2 regions of the Streptomyces sp. NPDC088553 genome follow, and region 1 is predicted to be linked to the other one. Evidence: riboswitches for the same ligand, from Rfam matches in the RefSeq annotation. Region 1 holds a riboswitch; the other holds the start of a gene.
What was found. Region 1 has a riboswitch for cyclic di-AMP ahead of ACIP8Z_RS20600 (M23 family metallopeptidase). Riboswitches for the same ligand answer to the same signal wherever they lie in the genome.
Positions count from the first base shown of each region.

Region 2: linked by a shared signal. The riboswitch ahead of ACIP8Z_RS04560 (C40 family peptidase) and the one ahead of ACIP8Z_RS20600 (M23 family metallopeptidase) in region 1 are both predicted to bind cyclic di-AMP.

Region 1 is NZ_JBIVMG010000006.1:19,727-26,759, reverse strand. Features, by position in the region: gene ACIP8Z_RS20610 (MFS transporter) at 1-417, shown strand, start outside; gene ACIP8Z_RS20605 (PP2C family protein-serine/threonine phosphatase) at 615-1,844, shown strand; cyclic di-AMP (ydaO/yuaA leader) riboswitch at 2,046-2,191, shown strand; gene ACIP8Z_RS20600 (M23 family metallopeptidase) at 2,203-3,354, shown strand; gene ACIP8Z_RS20595 (quinone oxidoreductase family protein) at 3,536-4,546, opposite strand; partial or broken gene ACIP8Z_RS20590 (IS481 family transposase) at 4,677-4,774, shown strand; gene ACIP8Z_RS20585 (hypothetical protein) at 4,820-5,308, opposite strand; gene ACIP8Z_RS20580 (hypothetical protein) at 5,336-5,551, opposite strand; gene ACIP8Z_RS20575 (PrsW family intramembrane metalloprotease) at 5,695-7,023, opposite strand.
Region 2 is NZ_JBIVMG010000001.1:1,025,583-1,032,615, reverse strand. Features, by position in the region: gene bioD (dethiobiotin synthase) at 1-493, opposite strand, end outside; gene ACIP8Z_RS04580 (adenosylmethionine--8-amino-7-oxononanoate transaminase) at 529-1,809, opposite strand; gene bioB (biotin synthase BioB) at 1,802-3,064, opposite strand; gene ACIP8Z_RS04570 (8-amino-7-oxononanoate synthase) at 3,208-4,389, shown strand; gene ACIP8Z_RS04565 (ATP-binding protein) at 4,548-4,985, shown strand; gene ACIP8Z_RS04560 (C40 family peptidase) at 5,060-5,536, opposite strand; cyclic di-AMP (ydaO/yuaA leader) riboswitch at 5,540-5,746, opposite strand; gene ACIP8Z_RS04555 (hypothetical protein) at 6,061-6,366, opposite strand; gene ACIP8Z_RS04550 (ClpP family protease) at 6,374-6,997, opposite strand.

The DNA of each region.
Region 1 (7,033 bases):
CGGATCACCGCCTGGTGCAAGCGGCGGCTGAGCCGGGAGCGGTGTCTGGTCCTCGGGCTCGCCCTGATGGGCGGGGCCTTCCTGTTCCCGGCGGCCCTCGGCCGTGGCCTGGTGGGGTTGCTGCTGTGCGCGGTGGTCCTGGCCGTCGCGAACGCGGTGCTCTACCCGTACGAGATGGACACCGTCGTCGCCCTGTCCCGGGGGCGCTGGGTGGCCACCCACTACGGGCTCTACAACACGGTGTGCGGGATCGGGATCACCCTCGGGAACCTGGGGACGGGCGCGCTGCTCGACGTGACCGGCTGGTCGGCGGTGCCGTGGCTCGCGCTGTGCGCGGTGGGGCTGGGGTGCGCCGCGGCGATGGCCCTCCTGGCGAGGGGCGGGCGGCTGGCGGAGGGAGCGGCGCCGGCGGACTGAGCCGGGGCCGGGCCCCTACCCGCCCGTACGCGCGCGTGGCCGCGCCCGGCCAGGCTCCCCGCGCGCGTGGCCGGGCCCGGCCCTCCGGTCCGTACGCCAGTCGGCCCCGTGGGAGTCGCCGCCCCGGGTGGCGGCGGCCACCCTGGGAGGGCGCGGTACGGGCCGCGGCCGGGTACGGACCGGGCAGGAGAGCACAGGTGGGGCACCCCCCAGGAGCGATCGGCGGGCGGCGGGGCGGCGAGGGCCGTCGCCCGTACGGCGGTGCCCGGAGGTTCATCCGGGCGCTGCCGCCGCTGATCATCGTGGGCGGTGTCTTCTTCGACGTCCTGACGCCGCCCAAGTACAGCGCGGCGCCGATGTTCTCCGCGGCCCCGCTGATCGCGGCCCCGTTCTCCTCCACCCTCACGACGCTGCTCACCGGGATCGCGGCCGTCCTCGCCTCCGTCGGGCTGCACATCTACAACGACACCGCGACCGAGATCCCGTCGCTCACCGAGTTCCTGACCGTGCTCACGGTCGCGGTGCTCGCGGTGCTCATCAACCGGGTCGTCCTCCGCAGCGGCGAGCGGCTCGCCTCGGCGCGGGTCATCGCGGAGACCGCGCAGAAGGCGGTGCTGCCGACGCCCGCCGAGCGCATCGGCGGGCTGCAGTGCGCGGCGCGGTACGAGGCGGCGCAGGCGGACGCGTTCATCGGCGGCGACCTGTTCGCCGTCCAGGACACCCCCTACGGGGTACGGCTCGTGGTCGGCGACGTCCGCGGCAAGGGCATGGACGCGGTCGAGGCCGTCGCCGTCGTCATCGGGGCGTTCCGGGAGGCGGCCGAGCAGGAACGGACCCTGGAGGGCGTGGCGCAGCGGCTGGAGCGGGCCCTCGCCCGGGAGGGCACCCGCCGGCACGGGCTCGATGCCTTCGAGGGGTTCACCACGGCCGTCCTCGCCGAGATCCCGCGCGGTGACGGGAGCGGCACCTTCGACGGTTTCGTACGGGTCGTCAACCGCGGGCACCCGCCTCCGCTGATGCTGTACACGGACGGGAGCCTGGACACGATGGAGCCCGGCGAGCCGGCGCTGCCGCTCGGCATGGGCGATCTGGCGTCGTGGCCGGACCGGGCCGAGGCGCGGCCGTATCCGCCGGGCGCGACGCTGCTCTTCTACACCGACGGTCTCTCGGAGGCGCGGAACGCCGAGGGCGTCTTCTACGACCCGGGGGAACGGCTCGCCGGACGGATCTTCCCCGGGCCGGAGGAACTGCTCGACGCGCTCGTGGACGACGTACGGCTGCACACCGGCGGCGGGTCGACCGACGACATGGCGCTGCTCGCGCTGAGCCGGCCGGCGACGGGGCAGCCGGAGCGGCGCCGGACGATGCCGGTGGTGCCGCCCGGCGGGTCCGGATCGCCCGGCGGCGGGCCCGGTCACCAGCCGTAGTCGCGAGGTGTCACTGCGATAACAATTGACATAACGTCAGATCGCGAGGGTTTTGGCTTCCCCTGCTGAAGGGCGGTCAACTCGGGCCATTACCGCCCAATTCAATGAATGATCAAGAGGAACAGCTTGGAATCGACACCCCGTGTCTATTAACGTTCGATAACGCAGTGCGGTCGTCCCAGCCGTCGCAAGAGACGGCACCGTGCGCACGCGCCGAATCCTGAAAAGGAACCGGGGAACCACCACTTGGGGTGAATCGAGCCCATCGCACCCGTGCGACGTGCCCGTAGGAGACCTTCCTGCTCCGAACCCGTCAGCTAACCCGGTAGGCGAGAAGGAAGGAAAGGAGCGCGCCTTCGTGGCGTCCAACACTCCCGCACCCGAAGCCCCCTTCGATGCCTTCGGTGGTGGTGCGGGTCCTGCCGCCCCGGACACCGAGTGGAACCCCACCGAGGGATCCCTCCGCGCCGAGAGCCGCTCCGGCGGCCGCCACCGTGTCGTCAAGCAGCGCTCCAACTTCGCCCGCTCCTCCACCGTCCTCGGCGTCGGTGTGATCGCGGCCGTCGGCGCGGGTGGCCTCGCCACCGCGCAGGAGAAGCCCCCGGTGGCGATATCGCTCCCGGACCTCAACCTGCCGGACGCCCACGACCTCCCCGGTGTCGGCGACCTCCTCCCCGAGGAGAGCCACGAGACGGTCAGCGCGGCCCGCGCCAACCCGAACCCGCTCACCAGCACCGCGTACGCCACCCTCGACGACGAGCAGGGCACCGGGACCCCGCAGATGCGGCAGGCCGGCCTGGTCACCCAGGACGGTCCGGCGGCGAAGGCCGCGACCGGCGCCGGCGACGCGGGCGAGGCCCTGCGCGCCCGCATCCTCCAGCAGGCCGAGCAGCAGCAGGCCTCCGCCGACGGCGCCGAGAAGGCCGCGGCGGAGAAGGCGGCGGCCGAGAAGGCCGCCGCGGAGGCCGCGGCCAAGGCCGACGCGGCGGAGAAGGCGGCCGCCGAGGCGAAGGCCAAGGCCGAGGCGGAGGCCAAGGCGAAGGCGGAAGCCGAGGCGAAGGCGAAGGCCGAGGCGGCGGCCGAGGCCGAGCGCCTCGCCAAGCTGGCCGCGAGCTACACGCTGCCGCTCTCCTCGTACAGCCTCAGCGCCACCTACATGCAGTCCGGGTCGATGTGGTCCTCCGGCTACCACACCGGCCTCGACTTCGCCGCCCCCACCGGCACCCCGCTCAAGGCCGTCCACAGCGGCACCGTCAAGTCGGCGGGCTGGTCCGGCTCGTACGGCTACCGCGTCGTCCTGGAGCTCTCGGACGGCACCGAGATCTGGTACGCCCACATGTCCTCCATGACGGTCTCCGCCGGCCAGACCGTGGGCACCGGCGAGACCATCGGCCGCGTCGGCGCCACCGGCAACGTCACCGGCGCCCACCTCCACATGGAGGTGCACACCCCCGGCGGCTCCGGCCTCGACCCGGCGGAGTGGCTGCGCTCCAAGGGCCTGAGCCTCTGACCCACCCGCGTCGCCACGAAGGCGACCGGGTCTGCCCGCCCTGGGCCCGTCCGGCCCTGATCCGCCGGACGGGCCCCAGCTGTTCCGTCCCGGGAGGTCGTGGACGGGTGAGCCAGTCTCGGCTGAGGGATCTTGAAGGGGTGTGACCCGGCTCCGAGATCCCCGACCTCGTCACCCGTGATCAGCTCAGCGTCTCCCCGCGGCGCCCGACAGCGGCCGCATCGGGAACGACGAGCAGCTTGCCGGTGGTACGCCGAGCCTCCAGATCGCTGTGGGCCTGGGCGGCCTCGGACAATGCGTAGCGGCCCGTTACGGTGACCTCAAGCGCCTTGGAGCGCACCCACTCGAACACATCGGCGGCCCGTCGGAGCAGTTCGGACCGATCGGCGATGAAGTCCCCGAGGCTGGGCCGGATCAGGGTCAGCGAACCGCCGTGGGCGAGCCGAATCGGATCAAACGGCGGCACGGCACCACTTGCCGCGCCGAAGAGCACGAGATGGCCGCGGGTCCGCAGGCTGGCGAGGCTCGCATCGAAGGTGTGCGCGCCGACGCCGTCGAAGACAACCGGCAGTCCCTGACCGCCGTTGAGCCGCCTCACCTCGGCTGCGAGATCGTCGACCGCGGAGGAAAGGATCACCTCGGCGGCCCCGGCACGCTTCGCCAGCTCGGCCTTGGCCGTGGTCGACGTCGTGCCGATCACCCTGCCGCCGAGATGGGTGATGAGCTGGGTCAGAAGCAGCCCCATGCCACCAGCAGCCGCGTGCACGAGCACCGTGTCGCCCCCCTGAACCGGGTAGGCGTCCTTGACGAGATAGTGCGCGGTCATGCCTTGGAGGAGCACGGCGGCGGCTGTCTCGAAGCCGATGTCGTCGGGCAGCGGCACCAGCCGGGAGGAGTCGACGACGGCCCGCTCGGCATACGTGCCGGGAATCTCCACCCAACCGACCCGGTCCCCGACTGCGACGTCAGCGACGCCGGGTCCGACCTCGACGACCGTGCCGGCGCCCTCAGCGCCCGGGGTGAAGGGCAGCGGGAGGCTGTACCGGCCTTCGCGGTGGTAGACGTCGAGGAAGTTGACCCCGGATGCGGCGACCTCCACGACCGCCTCGCCCGGACCCGGCCGCGGCTGGTCCACCTCGGCCTCCCGCAGCACCTCGGGACCGCCCACTTCGTACACCTGAATCGCTCGCATGACCCTCCAATATCGGCTCCTCCCCCACCAACCCCGTTGATGGCGAACCGATTCCCGGCAAGCAGACCGGCCCGCCGCCCCCGCCGAGAGCTGAGACGCCTGCTTCGCACGCGGGTCCGGGACACGCTTCCAGGTCCCCGGCCGGCTCCACTCCCACAAGCACCACCGCGGACACACCGCACTCGCGGGCAACCACCCGCAAGCGGCGTCCCCGACCTGACGAGGCAATGCACCCGAACATCGCGGCGAGCCCCGGCACCCTGTGGGCCCTGTTCACCCCCAGCGCGCGCCCGCCCCGGCCTCCGCGATCCAGGCGTCCAGCTGTGCCCGGGTGGTGCCGGGGTCGGCGACCAGCGCGCCCAGGTCGTCGCCCTCGACGACGGTGGTCGCCAGGGCCGGGCACCTGCGGCAGCCGTCCACACCGACCTGGACCCACCACTTGCAGTGGGGGCGCAGATGACACCGCGGCACGCTCCGGTGCTCGTCCGCCGGCGTCGCGGCCACCCGCTCCACCAGCCCGCAGTCATTGCCCCTGCGGTGCAGACAGTCGCTGACGCAGTGCGACGCGAAGCGCAGGACCCGGGTCGGCTCGACATCCTTCGGGATGACCGGCAGGACGTCTCCGGCCGGCACGGGATCGGCGAGGTACACGACCTCGCCGCCCTGCCCCGACCGCACTCCCAGGACCACCGACTCCGGTGCGTCGGCCTTGCCGCTCGGGCACCATGTCCTGCCCTCCCCGGAACGGTCCGCGGTGTTCATCTCCACCTCCTCGTCCGTCGGGGACCGCTACACGATCTGGCCGGCGCAGGCCGGAGTGCAGGCCGCCGCCGTGCGCTCCTGCTCGACCGCCTTGGCCAGGTGCGCCTCCAGCTGCGCCGAGGTGATCTGCCCGGGCCTGGGCAAGGACTGCGCGGACGCGGCACCCGCTCCGCCGAGAACGAGCGCGGCGGCCGCGAACGCGGCCGCGGTACCCCCGACAGCGGGGCGACTCGTGTACTTCATGCTGCAACCTCCTGGATGGGTACGAAAGGTGTACCGGCACGCTAGGAGGCCCCGGGGACCGTCCCCGGCAGTTCGGGGCGGCTGTTGGGGGGCGGTCGCGTCCGCCGCCAGGGGGTGTCCGGCGGATCAGGGCCGGACAGGCCCTAGCTGCGGTACGGGTTGAAGCCGTCGTAGTCCAGATACTGCGGCGGCGCCCAGACCTGGCCCGTCGCCCGTGCCGCGTACGTGAGGGCGGGGGAGGCGACCGCCCGGCGCTGCCACAGATGGTGCAGCAACTCCTGCTCACGGGCCGGGAAGTCGGGCCCGGCCGTGCCCCGCCGGGCCCGGTCCCGCAGGAACGCCAGGGTCGTCGCGAAGGACTCGTACTCGCCGACGGCCCGCGCGGCCGGCGGCCCGTACGTACGGGCGGCGAAGGCGCGGGCCAGCTGGCGGGCGCGCATCGAGGAGAGCGCGAGCGGCTCGGCGGGGGAGAGCCAGCCGGCCGCCGCGTACGCCGGGAGCTCGCCGGATATCGTGCGCAGCTCGCGCTGCCGGCTCCAGACCGCCAGCCAGGTCAGCAGACCGAAGGCCGGGACCATGAGCGCCCCGTACACTGCGTAGAAGGCCAGGGGGCCGCCGAAGGTGGCCGAGCCGTTCCAGGCGGCGTGCAGGCTCATGGCCAGCAGCAGCCCGGCGAGCGGCAGCAGCACCCGACGCAGGCGCTTGCCGTGCGGCGCGAGAGCGGCGAAGCCGAAGCCGACACCGGTGAGCACGGTGAAGAGCGGATGCGCGAACGGCGACATGACGACCCGGACGAAGAACGTCGCCGCGGTCACCGAGCCGAGGCCGGTGGAGCCGAACTCCTGGTCCTCGCCGAAGGCGTTGCCGAGGTAGAGGATGTTCTCGGTGAAGGCGAAGCCGGTCGCGGTGAACCCGGCGATCACGACCCCGTCGACGAGCCCGCCGAAGTGCTTCCTGCGGAAGAGGAAGAGCAGCAGGATCGCGGCGGCCTTCGCGGTCTCCTCCACCACGGGCGCGACGACGGTCGCGCCGAGAGTGTCCGCCGAGGCGGGATCCGCGGTGGCCGTCGCGATCCAGCGGACCGCGAAGGAGTTCGCCAGGATCGCGACGAGCGCGGCGGCGAAGGCGCCCCAGGCGAACGCGAAGAGCAGGTTCTTCCAGGGACCCGGCTCCACCCGGTCGAGCCAGCGGAACGCCGCCATCAGCAGCGGTACGGGAAGCACGGCGAGACCCAGGCCGACGAGGAAGCCCTCGGTGCCGGTCTGCTCGCGGACCAGCCCGAGGATGAACAGCGCGCAGATCGCGAGCACGGTGACGAGGGCGACGCCCCGGACCAGCCGGCTGCGCCAGAAGTCCCGGCGGGGCCGGTAGCGCCACTGGGACCGGTCGGCGGCGGCCGGGAAGGCCGGCTCCTCGGTGTCCCGGTGGGGGACGGGAGCGGCACCGGCTTCGGTGGGGACGGGGAAGGACACGTGAGCGACC
Region 2 (7,033 bases), on a different contig from region 1:
GCTGCTCGATCCCGCGCGCCCGCAGCGCCTCCGCCGTCAGGGTCGAGGAGTTGAGCGTCCCCAGACCGGCGGGGACGACCACCAGAACGGGCGCGCCGAGCAGCGCCGCCGCGTCCGCGAGCGTGCCGCCCTCCTCGTCGAAGCGGACGAGCAGCCCGCCCGCCCCCTCCACGAGCACCAGGTCGTACTCGGCGGCCAGCCGCCGCGCGGCCTCGGCGACCTCCGCGGGCCCGACCGGGGCGAGCCCTGCCCGCCGGGCCGCCGTCCCCGGGGCCAGCGGCTCCGGGAAACGACCCAGTTCGGCCGAGCCCACCGCGCCCGAGAGCCGGACGACCTCGTCCGCGTCACCGCGCTCGTCCGGCCCGACGCCGGTCTGCGCGGGCTTGAGGACGGCGACCGTACGGCCGGCGGCGGTGGCGACGGCGGCGACGGCGGCGGTCACGACGGTCTTGCCGATCTCCGTACCCGTACCGCTGACGACGATGATTCCCACGGTTCTCCCCGTTCTCCCGTTTCCCGTTCTTCCCGTCAGCCCGCGACCGCCGCCGCGCGCACCGCGGCGCAGATGCGGGCCAGGTCCTCGTCGCCCGTCACGTACGGCGGCATCGTGTAGATCAGGTCGCGGAACGGGCGCAGCCACACGCCCGACCGGACCGCCGCCTCCGTGGCCGCGGCCATGTCGACGTCGTGGTCGAGCTGGACGACGCCGATCGCGCCGAGCACCCGCACGTCGCGCACACCGGGGAGTTCCGCGGCGGGGGCGAGCCCCTCGCGGAGTCCCGTCTCGATGCGCTTGACCTCCAGCGCCCAGTCCTGGGACATCAGCAGGTCGATCGACGCGCAGGCCACCGCGGCGGCCAGCGGATTGCCCATGAAGGTCGGCCCGTGCGCCAGGACGGGAACCTCGCCGCGCGAGATGCCCTCGGCGATCTCCGTCGTGCAGAGCGTGGCCGCCATCGACAGGTAACCGCCCGTCAGCGCCTTGCCCACACACATCACATCGGGGGAGACACCGGCCTGGCCGGCGCCGAACAGCGTGCCCGTCCGGCCGAAGCCGGTCGCGATCTCGTCGAAGATCAGGAGGACCCCGTGCTCGTCGCAGGCCTCGCGGAGGACCCGCAGGTACTCGGGCGGGTGGAACCGCATCCCGCCCGCGTTCTGCACCACCGGCTCCACGATCACCGCGGCGACCTCGTCCGCGTGGAGGGCGATCTGCTCCCGCAGCATCCGGGCGTACGACTCCTCGTACGTGACCGGCGGCGCGTCGACGAACACCTGGCGCTGGAGCACGCCCGACCACAGCTCGTGCATCCCGCCCTCGGGGTCGCACAGCGACATCGGCTGCCAGGTGTCCCCGTGGTAGCCGCCACGCCAGGTCATCAGGAGCTGCTTGCCGGGCCGGCCCACCGAGCGCCAGTACTGCAGACACATCTTGGCCGCGACCTCGACGGAGACCGAGCCGGAGTCGCTGAGGAAGACGTGCTGGAGCGGTTCCGGGGTGATCTCGACCAGACGGGTGGCGAGCCGCACGGCCGGCTCGTGGGTGAGCCCGCCGAACATGACGTGGCTCATCCGGTCCAGCTGGCTGTGCGCCGCCTCGTTGAGGACGGGGTGGTTGTAGCCGTGGAGCGCCGACCACCACGAGGACATGCCGTCGATCAACTCGGCCTGGCCGTGCACCGGTTCGGCGAGCCGGAGCCGGACGCCCGACGCGGACTCGACGACCAGCGGCTCCGTGCGTCCCGGCATGGGCCCGTACGGATGCCAGACGTGTGCCCGGTCCAGGGCGAGCAGTTCGTCGTTACGCATTCGGGGCGAGCTCCGTCCCGGCGCCGCGGCGGCGCACCGCCACGAGGTCGGGACGGGCGCCCGGCACCTCGTTCGCGGGCTCGGCGGCGGGCTCCGCCGCAGGGGCCGCCTGCGCGTGACCGCCGCACGGACCGCAGCCGCCACCGGCCGCGTCGTGCGAGCCGCAGCCCGCGCCTTCCGACGCGTCGTGCGAGCCGCATCCCGCCGACGCCTGGGAACCACAGCCGCCGCCCGCCGCGGCGAGCGCGTCCGCGCGGTGCTTCGGGAGCGTCGTCGTGCCCGCGCCCTCCACCTCGAAGCCCGCGTCCGCGATCATGTCCAGGTCGGCCTGGCCGGCCTGGCCCTCGCTCGTCAGGTAGTCGCCGAGGAAGATCGAGTTCGCGATGTTCAGCGCGAGCGGCTGCATCGAGCGCAGGTGCACCTCACGGCCGCCCGCGATCCGCACCTCGACGTCGGGGCAGACGAACCGCACCATCGCCAGGATCCGCAGACAGCGCTGCGGGGTGAGGTTCCATTCCTTGGCGAGCGGCGTCCCCTCGAAGGGAATGAGGAAGTTGACCGGCACCGAGTCCGAGTCGAGCTCGCGCAGCGCGTACACGACGTCGACGAGGTCCTCGTCGGTCTCGCCCATGCCGGCGATCAGACCCGAGCAGGCCGACAGACCGGCGGCGTGCGCCTTCTGCACGGTGTCCACCCGGTCGGCGTACGTGTGGGTCTTGGTGATTCCGGCGTACGTCGCCTCGGACGTGTTCAGGTTGTGGTTGTACGCGTCGGCGCCGGCGTCCTTGAGCCGCTCCGCCTGGCCGTCCGAGAGGAGGCCCAGACAGGCGCACACCTCGATGCCCTCGTTCTGCTCCTTGATGGCCTCGATGGTCCTGCCGACCCGCTCGACGTCCCGGTCCGTCGGACCGCGGCCGCTCGCGACCAGACACACCCGCTTGGCCCCGCCCGCGACACCCGCGGCGGCGGCCTGCGAGGCCTCGTCCGGCTTCAGCCAGGTGTACTTGAGGATCTCGGCCTTGGAGCCGAGCCGCTGCGAGCAGTACGAGCAGTCCTCGGGGCACAGGCCCGACTTCAGGTTCACCAGGTAGTTGAGCTTCACCCGGCGCCCGAACCACTGACGGCGCACCTTGCCGGCCGCCGCCACCACATCGAGCAGTTCGTCGTCGGAGGTCGCCAGGACGGCGAGCGCTTCTTCACGGGTCGGCAGCTCGCGCCGCAGCCCCTTCTCCACCAGCGTGTTCAGCAGGTCCATAAACGCTGATCCTTGCCTACCGCCCACCCCCTGGCCAAGGAGGATCCGAACAAACGCCCCCGATAGAGGTGTGTGGATGACCACATCCCGACCTCGGCATCCTCCGGTTAGGGTCTGTGCGCTGCCTACAAAAGGATCGCCGAATGCCACAGGCCGACGACGCGGGGGCCGCGGGCCCCCGCCGTACCGCGTTCGACTGGACCGACGCCGAGGCGCGCCGCCGGGCGGACGCCGGTCTCGTCCGTACGCTGCGGCCACGGGCCGCCGAGTCGGACCTGCTCGACCTGGCGGGCAACGACTACCTGGGCCTCACCCGCCGCCCGGAGGTCACCGAGGCGGCCGCCGACGCGGCGAGGCGCTGGGGCGCCGGCTCCACCGGCTCCCGGCTCGTCACCGGCACCACCCGGCTGCACACCCGGCTGGAGCGCGAGCTCGCCGAGTTCTGCGGCTTCGAGGCTGCCCTCGTCTTCTCCTCCGGCTACACCGCCAACCTGGCCGCGCTCACCGCGCTCGGCGGCCGCGACTCCCTGATCGTCTCCGACGCGTCCAACCACGCCTCGATCGTGGACGGCTGCCGCCTGGCCCGCGCCGAGACGGCCGTCGTGCCGCACACCGAACCCGAGGCCGTACGCAAGACCCTCGGCGCGCACCCCGGGCGGCGGGCCCTGGTCGTCAGCGACTCCGTGTTCTCCGTCGACGGCGACAAGGCCCCGCTGGCGGAGCTGGCGGAAGCCTGCCGCGCGCACGGCGCCGGACTCGTGGTGGACGACGCCCACGGCTTCGGTGTCCTCGGCGAAGGCGGCCGGGGCGCCCTCCACGAGGCCGGGCTCGCGGGCGACGAGGACGTCATCGCCACCCTGACCCTCTCCAAGTCCCTCGGCAGCCAGGGCGGTGCCGTCCTCGGCCCGGCCCGGGTGATCGAGCACCTGGTGAACGCGGCCCGCACCTTCATCTTCGACACCGGTCTCGCCCCGGCCGCCGCGGGCGGCGCCCTCGCGAGCCTGCGTCTGATCAGGGCCGAACCGGGCCTCGCCGAGCGGGCCCGTACCGTCGCGACCACGCTGTACCGGCTGCTCACCGAGGCCGGTCTCACGGCGGCCCGGCCCGACGCGGCCGTCGTCTCGGTGCGCGCGCCCTCGCCGGAGGCGGCCCTGGGCTGGGCTGCGGACTGCCGGGAACAGGGGCTGGCGGTCGGCTGCTTCCGGCCCCCGTCGGTCCCCGACGGCATCTCACGGCTGCGGCTCACGGCCCGCGCCGATCTGACCGACGCGCAGATCGAGCACGCGGTACGGACGATCCTGCGCACCGCTCCCGCGGCCGGGTAGGACGCCAAGAGCGTTTCCGGGCCCCAGAGTTCACCGCTTCGGGCGACAGATGGGGACATATCTTGGTGGAACGCCGCACGGCGCGGCACGATCGGTGGCACTCTGACGCGAAGCGCAATCCGGGGCGGTGGCCCCGGTGGGAAAGGGACAGCGTCGTCATGGCAGATCACCAGGAAGCATCCGTCACGCTGCCGAGCGATCCCGCCTCGGTCCCCACAGCACGTCGGTACGTCGCGGACGTCCTCATGGGCTGGGGTCTGGACGACGCCGCGGAGATCGCGGACTCGATCCGGCTGATCGTCTCCGAACTGGCCACCAACGCCGTTCTGCACACGCTCGGGCAGTCGCCCACCTTCACGGTCGACGTCCGTCTGGAGCGCGACGAGCGGCTCCACATCGGCGTCACCGACAGTCATCCGCGCCGGCCGCGCCGCCTCCCGGCGGCGGTCCAGCAGGACAACGGCCGCGGCATGGTCATCATCCGCGTCCTGGCCGCGGAAGCCGGCGGCCGTCTGTCGGTCACGCCGACCGAGGACGGCGGCAAGACGGTCTGGATCACTCTGCCGTGGACCGTGGCCCCCATGGCGAGCTGTTAGGTCCCGTGCTGTCGGTCAGGGGTACGGCGGCGCCACCGCACCCCCCCCACGGACGAACCGCTACCGCCGCCTGATCAGCGGACGCGGCCGTAGTAGACCTTCGACGACCAGATCTTGTCGAGCTTCACCCATGAACCCGTCTTGGGCGAGTGCCAGATCTTGCCGCTCCCGGCGTAGATGCCCACGTGGTACACCCTCCCGCCGGAGTGGAAGAAGACCAGGTCCCCCTTCTGCCTGGTGGAGGCGGAGATGTGCCGGGTCTTGTTGTACTGCTGCTGCGCGGTGCGGGGCAGCGACTTGCCCGCCTGCTTGTACGCGTAGAGCGTCAGACCGGAGCAGTCGAACCTGGAGGGTCCGGTGCTCCCGTACCGGTACGGAGCTCCCTTCTTGGACGCGGCGACGCTCAGTGCCTTGTTCGCGTGCGTGGTGGCTGCCTGGGCCTCCGCCGCCGCACCGGGTGCGAACAGCGTGCCGCCGACGGCGGCGAGGGTGAGAGCCGAGACGGCTCCGGCCCGGGACAGCAGGGACGGGACGTGCATCTGCGCAGTCATGCGCAACCCTTCGTCAGCCGCCTGCGAAGGATGACCTGTCGGGTTCGGGCTGGCGAAGATGCCCGGCCGCTGACGCGGCTTCACCCCAAGGGACGGCCTCGCTGCCGGAACAGCGCGTACGCCCCGTAAAAATCGGGTCCTCCACTCCTGCCGATCCAATCCTGTCGACCAGACGTCCGGGACAGCGGCAGGACTCGGCGTCCGCCCGGACCGCCCCGCCGCGGTGGCGGGGGCTTGTCGTCGACAGGGATCTTGACCCACACACAGGTCGAAATCCGAGCTGAAACGGCGATATGTGAGGCTCCTCACGACTGATCCATACGGGTGGACAGGGAGCCTTTGCGATCTTCGGAGGTGTGGCCTACGAGCCTCGCACCAGCGGTGGAACACCCCATTCCGCCAGATGTGTACACCTGTTGCGCAACTCACCCGGCACATATGTCGACTCGTCGACTACGCCGAACGGGGGAGCGATTCTGCGGTGCGCGTCGGCCGTCCGGACCTCGACACGACACGCGGATATGTCAACTCGCCCGGGTGCGCGGGACGGTGACGCGGTCCGCGCGGCGCTCACCGTCCAACACCCTGAGGGCGCGCGCCAATGTGTCCGCGTGCACCTCGTTCTCGCCCCGCATATGCATGAGCGTCAGGGCTTGGAGGAGTGCCTCCGCCCGCCCTACCAGGGCTTGTGCCGCACGCAACGCGCCATAGGTATGCGGGCCTCTGGATGGATTGATCTTTCCGAGGAGGTCGACGACTTCGAGGTAGGCGTCGACGAGTTCACTCTCGGCGCGGGTCAGGGCGGGCAGCGGAGGCAGCTCGGGAACCACGGCCGGCTCACCCCGCCGTGCCGCCGGCGCCCGCGCGCCGGTTCGTGATCACGTGGTCCACCAGGCCGTACGCGACCGCCGCCGGCGCGTCCAGGACCGTGAGGCGGTCGAGGTCGGCGTCGACGCGCTCCCGGTCCCGCCCCGTGTGCTCGGCGAGCATCCCCGCCATCAGCGCGCGGAGGCGGAGCAGTTCACGGGCGTGGATGTCGAGATCGCTCGGCTGGCCCTGGAGCGGCTCGTCCATGGCGGGCTGACGCAGTGTGACCCGGGCGCCCGGGAGCATCATGCGCTTGCCCGGGGTGCCGGCGGAGAGCAGCACGGCGGCGGTGGAGACGGCCTGGCCCAGGCAGGTGGTCTCCACGTCGCAGTGGAGCGAGCGCATCGTGTCGTAGATCGCGGTCATGGCGCTGATCGAGCCGCCGGGGGAGTTGATGTAGAGCGAGACGTCCTGTTCGGGGCCCGCGTGGTCCAGATACAGGAACTGGGCGATGACGTCGTTGGCCGACGTCTCGTCGATCGGCGTCCCGAGGAAGACGATCCGGTTCGAGAGGAGCTTCGAGTAGGGGTCGAGGGTCCGGGTTCCGTAGCTGGTGCGCTCCGTGAACTCGGGCAGGACGTGGCGAGCATCCATGGTGGGTACCTCCATCTGTAAAAAATGTACAGGACG